One region of the Methylobacterium sp. CB376 genome, then DNA from elsewhere that is predicted to be linked to it. Evidence: predicted binding sites of a transcription regulator. Region 1 holds the regulator's gene; each other region holds the start of a gene.

Region 1 (2,259 bases):
CGGATCCTCCGGCCGCATGGCGATGCAGGGCATCAGGCGGGCGAGTTCGTGCGCGAGCCCGAGAGCCGGCGCGGAACCGTCCGCGATCAACAGGATGGAGCCATCCGGCATGTCGTGCCCCGCACTGGCCTCTCCGACGCAGGAGCGGCTCCTCCGTCCCTCGGACCGGCTTCGAGGTATCGGATGGCTCGGTTAAGCTTCCCCTACGCCAGCGCAGATCCGCCGCGCAACCAGCAGTTCCGCAAGGTGGAGACATGCCACAGGAGCGCATCTCCCACCACACGCAAACTGTCGCCGCGGGCGCGAGGCCGGCCATCACCCTGCTCTACGCTGCGCGCGCCTGCCTGATCGCGACGCGGCCCGGCGTCACCATGCGTCAGCTGCGGGAAGGAAGGTGTTCGCGCCGGACCACGCGTCGTCGGCGCTTCCCCTCGACCGGGATCAACCAGGCGTCGTCCCGATCTGCGGGGCCGAGAGGGGCTCGCGCGCGGCGGATGATGGCCGTCCGCGCGAGGGTTACGGGTCGAACCGGAGCCGGGGACGGCTCAGTACTTGCCTCAGGAGGTAATTGCCTCAGTACTTGCGGATGAGGCTGACGAGGCGGCCCTGGATGCGGACCCGGTCGGGCCCAAGGACCCGGGTCTCGTAGGCCGGGTTGGCGGCTTCGAGGGCGATCGACGAGCCGCGGCGGCGCAGGCGCTTGAGGGTCGCCTCCTCGTCGTCGATCAGCGCTACCACGATGTCGCCCGTATTGGCGGTGTCCTGGCGGCGGATCACCACCAAGTCCCCGTCCAGGATGCCGGCCTCGATCATCGAGTCGCCGCGCACCTCCAGGGCGTAGTGCTCGCCGCCGGCGAGGAAGTCCGGCGACATCGCGACGCTGCGGCTCTGGCTCTGGATGGCCGAGATCGGCGTGCCGGCGGCGATCCGGCCCATGACCGGGATGCTGACCGCGTGCCCGGATTCGTCGGAGACCAGGGCGGTCGGCAGCGGGGCGGGCTTGACCGGGGCCGAGGAGCGCCCCCCCTCGACGACGCTCGGCGTGAAGCGCACCACCTCCGCGGGGCCGCTCGCCACCGCCTCGGGGATGCGGATGACCTCGATCGCGCGGGCCCGGTTCGGCAGCCGGCGGAGGAAGCCGCGCTCCTCCAGGGCCGTGATGAGACGGTGGATGCCGGACTTGGACTTGAGGTCGAGGGCGTCCTTCATCTCGTCGAAGGAGGGCGGGACGCCGGTCTCGCGCATCCGCTGCTGGATGAAGCGGAGCAGGTCCAACTGCTTACGGGTGAGCATGGGTCACTCTCATCGCCTGCGCCGACGCGCGACATGGTACAAATCGCGAACAGGTTAAGCGTTCTTCAAGTGTTCCGCAAGCCGTTGCGGCGCAGGTCGACTTGCGTCGGGCCGGAGTCGGGCGGGCTCAGGATCCGGCGCCGTCCCGCGTCACCTGGGTCCGCGCCCGGAGGCGGGCCTCGGCGTCCTCGTCGTACGCGGCGGCCCTGGCGAGGATCTCGTCCGCGCGGTCCGCGCCTGCCGGGCCTCTCAGCCCCTGAAGGGTCCACTGCTCGCAGCGCAGCACCGTCAGGGCGTCGATGGCGGCCCAGAGCCGCTGCTCCACCTCGCCGGCCTCGAGACCGAGGCTGGCGAGCTCCGCCACCCGCGCGGCGAGGGCCGTCGACCGCAGCTCGATCTCGACGATCCGGCGGCTGATCTCGCGGAGAAGCGCGTCGACATCCATCGCGACGTCCCGCCCGTGCGGCTCCCGCGGGGGAGCCTAGCACGTGCCGCTGCGTCCGGTCACGCGACGGCGGCAGGCGTCATCCGGCGAGGTCGGCGCCGGCCTCCCCGTCGGGCGCCGCCTCGTCGGGCTCGTCGGACAGGGCGGCCTCCGCGGGGCGAACGCCCCGGTAGAATTCCCCGGCACGGACGGCCTCGCCGCCCGCGACCATGACGCTGAGATAGGTGTTGAGGGTCCCAGGCGCGACGTCCGGCAGCTGGCGGGCGATCTGCGCGCTGGTCAGGCCCTGCGGTCCGGCGCCCTCCAGCAGCGCCTTGAGGCGCCCCTTGGCCGAGTTCGCCCGCGGCCCGCGGCTGCCGCGCCCGACCGTCCTCGCCGCCTCGGCCGGCCGGCCGGCTCCCGCGAGCGGCAGGCCGGCGGTCCCCGCCAGTCCGGCGAGCGGCAGGTCGGTGTCGTCGACGATCGCCCGCAGCGCGTTCTCGGCGAGGCGGAGCTTCGCCAGCTCGCTGCCGATGCGCTCG
Region 2 (2,259 bases), 2.6 Mb from region 1:
ACGCCCGCGGACGTGACCCTGGAGACCGCCCTCAAGCTCCTCGCCCTGCCGCGGGAAGTGGCCCGGCACCCCGAGAGCGGCGAGCCGATCCTGGTCAATCTCGGCCGCTTCGGCCCCTACGTCCAGCACGGCAAGACCTACGCCAATCTCGGCAAGGACGACGACCTGCTGGAGATCGGCGCGAACCGGGCGATCGACCTCATCGTCGCCAAGGAGCAGGGTGGGGGACGGCCGGCGGCCGATCCGGGCCGGGTTCTCGGCAACGACCCGGAGGGGCGCGCCGTCACGGTCAAGGCCGGCCGCTACGGCCCCTACGTCACGGATGGCGAGGTCAACGCGACCCTGCCGAAGGGGGCCGACAAGGAGGCTCTCACCCTCGAGGAGGCGCTGCGCCTGATCGTGGCCCGCCGCGAGGCGGGCGGCGGCACCAAGAAGAAGACGTCCGGCCGGGCCCGCGCGGCGCGCAAGACGGAGGCGAAGCCGGCCGCCAAGGCCAAGGCGGAGAAGGCCGCGAAGCCGGCCGCCGCGGGCAAGAGCGCGTCGGCGGGCAAGAGCGCGTCGGCGGCCAAGAGCGCAACGGCGCCCGAGAAGGCGCCCGCGCGCAAGAAGGCGGCGGCCGCCGAGTAGCGCGCGCTCAGAGCGCCCAGGCGAGGGTGGCGGCGAAGACCACCGCGAAGGCCGCTCCCGTCGCCGTGGCGGCGAAGCGGTGCGCGGAGGCGTGGGTCGCCACGGCGGCCTCGTCGAGGTAGCCGAAGGCCTGTCCGGCCGCGCGCTCGGCGCGCGCGAGGGCGATGTGGTGCGCGTGGCGGGTGGCGGCCGTCATCGGGGGCGACTCCTCGACAGAACGGGGACAGCGTAGCCGTAACGCGTTGACGCCTTCTTTGTTCCAGCCCGGGAGGGACGGGTGAAGCAATCTTAACGTAACCTGTTTACCATCTGGGGCCGGCTGGGGGCGCCGCGCGCTCCCGCCCCACCCCGGATCCGCCTTTGGACCCTTTCTGTTTCCGGTTTGTTCCGGTATAGGGAGAGGATGAGTGCGAATGCTGCCAGAGCCGTCCCCCCGTCGCGAGGCCGCCGCGTGAGCGATCCTGCGCGCGATCTGTTCGCTCCGGGCGCCAAGCCGGCGCCCGGCGACCCCGAATCCGGCGCGAAGCGCCCGCGCCCCGTGGCGGTGCCATCCCCCGCCGCGGAGGCCGGCTACGACGCCTCGGCGATCGAGGTGCTGGAGGGGCTGGAGCCGGTGCGGCGCCGGCCGGGCATGTATATCGGCGGCACCGACGAGAAGGCGCTCCACCACCTCTTCGCCGAGGTGATCGACAACTCGATGGACGAGGCGGTGGCCGGGCACGCCACCTTCATCGAGGTGGAGCTGGAGGAGGGCGGCATCCTCAGCGTCACCGACAACGGTCGCGGGATCCCGGTCGATCCGCACCCGAAATTCCCGGGCAGGTCGGCCCTCGAAGTGATCATGACCACCCTGCACGCGGGCGGCAAGTTCGATTCCAAGGTCTACGAGACCTCGGGCGGCCTGCACGGCGTCGGCGTCTCGGTGGTGAACGCGCTCTCCGACCGGCTGGAGGTCGAGGTCGCCCGCAACCAGACCCTCTACCGCCAGCACTTCTCGCGCGGGGTCCCGCAGGGCGGGCTGGAGCAGGTCGGCCGGGTGCAGAACCGGCGCGGCACGAAGGTGCGCTTCCATCCCGACCCGCAGATCTTCGGGGCGCTCGCCTTCGACCCGCGCCGCCTGTTCAAGATGGCGCGCTCGAAGGCCTACCTGTTCGGCGGGGTCGAGATCCGCTGGCGCTGCGCGCCCGCCCTGGTGGAGGGCATTGAGGGCGTTCCGGCCGAGGCGGTGCACCGTTTCCCGGCGGGCCTGCGCGACTACCTCGCCCAGGAGATCGACGGCAAGGAACTCGTCACCGACGCGCTGTTCACCGGCAAGGTCACGAGGCCGGGCAGCCACGGCTCCCTCGAATGGGCGGTGGCGTGGCTCACCCACGACGACGGGTTCTCCTCCTCCTACTGCAACACGGTGCCGACGCCGGAGGGCGGCACGCACGAGAGCGGGCTGCGCATCGCGCTGCTGCGGGCCCTGCGCGACCACGCCGAGCGGGTCGGGCAGGTCAAGCGCGTGCAGGCGGTGACGACCGACGACGTGATGGCGACCTGCGCGTCGATGCTGTCGGTGTTCATCCGCGAGCCCGAGTTCCAGGGCCAGACCAAGGACAAGCTCGCGACGCTCGAAGCCTCGCGCATCGT
Region 3 (2,259 bases), 100 kb from region 1:
TTGTGGGTCTCGTACTGGCAGCGATAGGCGATCATCAGCTTGACGCCGGCCGTGGCGCAGGCGTCGATCATGGTGCGGGCCTCGGCCGAGGAGGCCGCCATCGGCTTCTCGCACAGGACGTGCTTGCCGGCCGCGGCGGCGGCCAGCACGTGGTCGCGGTGGAGCCCGTTCGGCGTCACCACGTAGACCACCTGCACCTCGGGATTGGCCCGCAGCGCCGCGAACCCGTCATAGCCGTGGACGGCTTCGGGCCGGACGCCGTACTGGGCCGCGACGAGCTTGGCCTTGTCGGGGCTGCCCGAGACCAGCGCCACCAGCCGCGCCTTCCGGGTCTCGCCGAAGGCCGGCAGGATCTCCTCCAGGCTGAGTCGCCCGAGGCCGACCACCGCGAATCCGACCCGCTCGGCGGGCAGCAGCGGCGCGCGCGGCGGTGCGCCCGGCCGGTCGGAGGGCCCGCGCCAGTTCGGGAAGGTGACGCGGCCGTTCTCCACCCGCCCCGTATCGACGGGGGCTTCGGCGCCCTGCGCGCCGCCCATCGCGGCGAGCGTCGCGCCCCCGGCCAGCATCAGGGTTCGGCGCGAGAGGAGGGTCAGGTCGTCCGGCATGCGGCTCGCCATGGTGGTTGCGGGATCGGCGGCCAACGTCCCCCCGACGGGCGCGGTTCCGGCCGCGCGGAGCGCCGCTCCGGACGCGCGAAGGACCGCCCGGGGGCGGTCCTTCGGTCCTGAGCATCATGCGCCGGAGCGGTCACCTTTTCGGCGGCGAACCGAAGGACCGCGTCAGCAAAAATGTTGCAAGAACAAGAGCTGAGCGGAGTTGCCGGGCGCAACTCCGCTTCGCGGGCGGGCGGCCTACTCGCCGGCCATCATCTGGGGCGAGTAGTGGCCGCACCAGTCGGAGGCCGAGACGACCGGCCAGAGGCCGTGCCCCTGCGGCTCGGGCTGGCTCACCGGCGGGTTGAAGCGGCACAGGCCCTCGTCGCCCTGGGGCCGGCCCGCATTGAGCTTGCGGGTGTCGTAGTAGCGGCAGCTCTGGCAGGCCATGCCGGTCTCGGAACTCGCCATCTGCATCTCCGTGATTGGAATTCTTCCAGAGAACGGACGCCGCGGCCGGCCGGTTCCGCAGCGCCGCGCGACCGCGCCCGCGGCGCGGGCGCCAAAAGGTCGCCTTGAACAAACAGGGAACAGCGCGCAGTCTCGGCGCATGGACGACCGGCTCGCCAAGAAGCTCACCATCCTCGCCGACGCGGCGAAGTACGATGCCTCCTGCGCCTCCTCGGGGGCGCCGAAGCGCCGCGCCGCGGCCGGGGAACTCGGCTCGACGACGGGGGCGGGGATCTGCCACGCCTACACGCCGGACGGGCGCTGCGTCTCGCTGCTGAAGATCCTGCTCACCAATTACTGCCTGTTCGACTGCGCCTATTGCGTGAACCGGCGCTCCTCGAACGTGCGGCGGGCCGCCTTCACGGTGGAGGAGGTGATCACCCTCACGGTGGAGTTCTACAAGCGCAACATGATCGAGGGGCTGTTCCTGTCCTCGGGGATCGTCCGCTCGCCCGACCACACGATGGAGCAGCTGATCCGGGCGGCGAAGGGCCTGCGCCAGCGGCACGGATTCCGCGGCTACATCCATCTCAAGACGATCCCGGAGGCCAGCCCCTGGCTGATCGAGCAGGCGGGCCTCTACGCCGACCGGCTCTCGATCAACCTCGAACTCCCCACCGAGGCGAGCCTGGAGCGGCTCGCCCCCGAGAAGGACGGCGCCGCGATCGAGGCCGCGATGGGCCAGATGCGCGAGCGCATCGCGCAGGGCAGGGCGGAGAAGCGCCGCTACGCCCCGGCCGGGCAATCGACCCAGGTCATCGTCGGGGCCGATTCCTCGACCGACGCCGCCCTGATCCGCCGCAGCGCCGCCCTCTACGCCAGCCACGACCTGCGGCGCATCTACTACTCGGCCTTCAGCCCGATCCCGGACGCCTCCGCGATCCTGCCGCCGCAGGCGCCGCCCCTCGCCCGCGAGCACCGGCTCTACCAGGCGGATTGGCTCCTGCGGTACTACGCCTTCGCCCCCGAGGAGGTGGCGGACGCCACCGAGGCGGGCATGCTCGCCCTCGACATCGACCCCAAACTCGCCTGGGCGCTCAAGCACCGCGAGCGGTTCCCCGTCGACGTCAACCGGGCCGACCGGGACTTGCTGCTGCGGGTGCCGGGCCTGGGCGTGCGGGCGGTGGACCGGATCGTGGCGGCGCGCCGCCACACC

The links. The regulator LexA, encoded in region 1, represses DNA repair genes until DNA is damaged. The targets are predictions, from matches to a motif close to TGTTCNNNNTGTGTTCNG.
Region 2: parE (DNA topoisomerase IV subunit B) is a predicted target of LexA. The motif match lies at 1,000-1,017, and genes of this name have one in related genera.
Region 3: QA634_RS33435 (putative DNA modification/repair radical SAM protein) is a predicted target of LexA. The motif match lies at 1,169-1,186, and genes of this name have one in related genera.

Annotation. Positions count from the first base shown of each region.
Region 1 covers NZ_CP121648.1:7,370,354-7,372,612, forward strand. Annotated here, with positions in the region: gene QA634_RS33915 (HD-GYP domain-containing protein) at 1-111, opposite strand, end outside; gene lexA (transcriptional repressor LexA) at 574-1,293, opposite strand; gene QA634_RS33925 (hypothetical protein) at 1,421-1,738, opposite strand; gene QA634_RS33930 (hypothetical protein) at 1,818-2,259, opposite strand, start outside.
Region 2 covers NZ_CP121648.1:4,772,646-4,774,904, forward strand. Annotated here, with positions in the region: gene topA (type I DNA topoisomerase) at 1-627, shown strand, start outside; gene QA634_RS21820 (hypothetical protein) at 635-823, opposite strand; gene parE (DNA topoisomerase IV subunit B) at 1,079-2,259, shown strand, end outside.
Region 3 covers NZ_CP121648.1:7,266,459-7,268,717, reverse strand. Annotated here, with positions in the region: gene QA634_RS33445 (Gfo/Idh/MocA family protein) at 1-617, opposite strand, end outside; gene QA634_RS33440 (hypothetical protein) at 852-1,064, opposite strand; gene QA634_RS33435 (putative DNA modification/repair radical SAM protein) at 1,204-2,259, shown strand, end outside.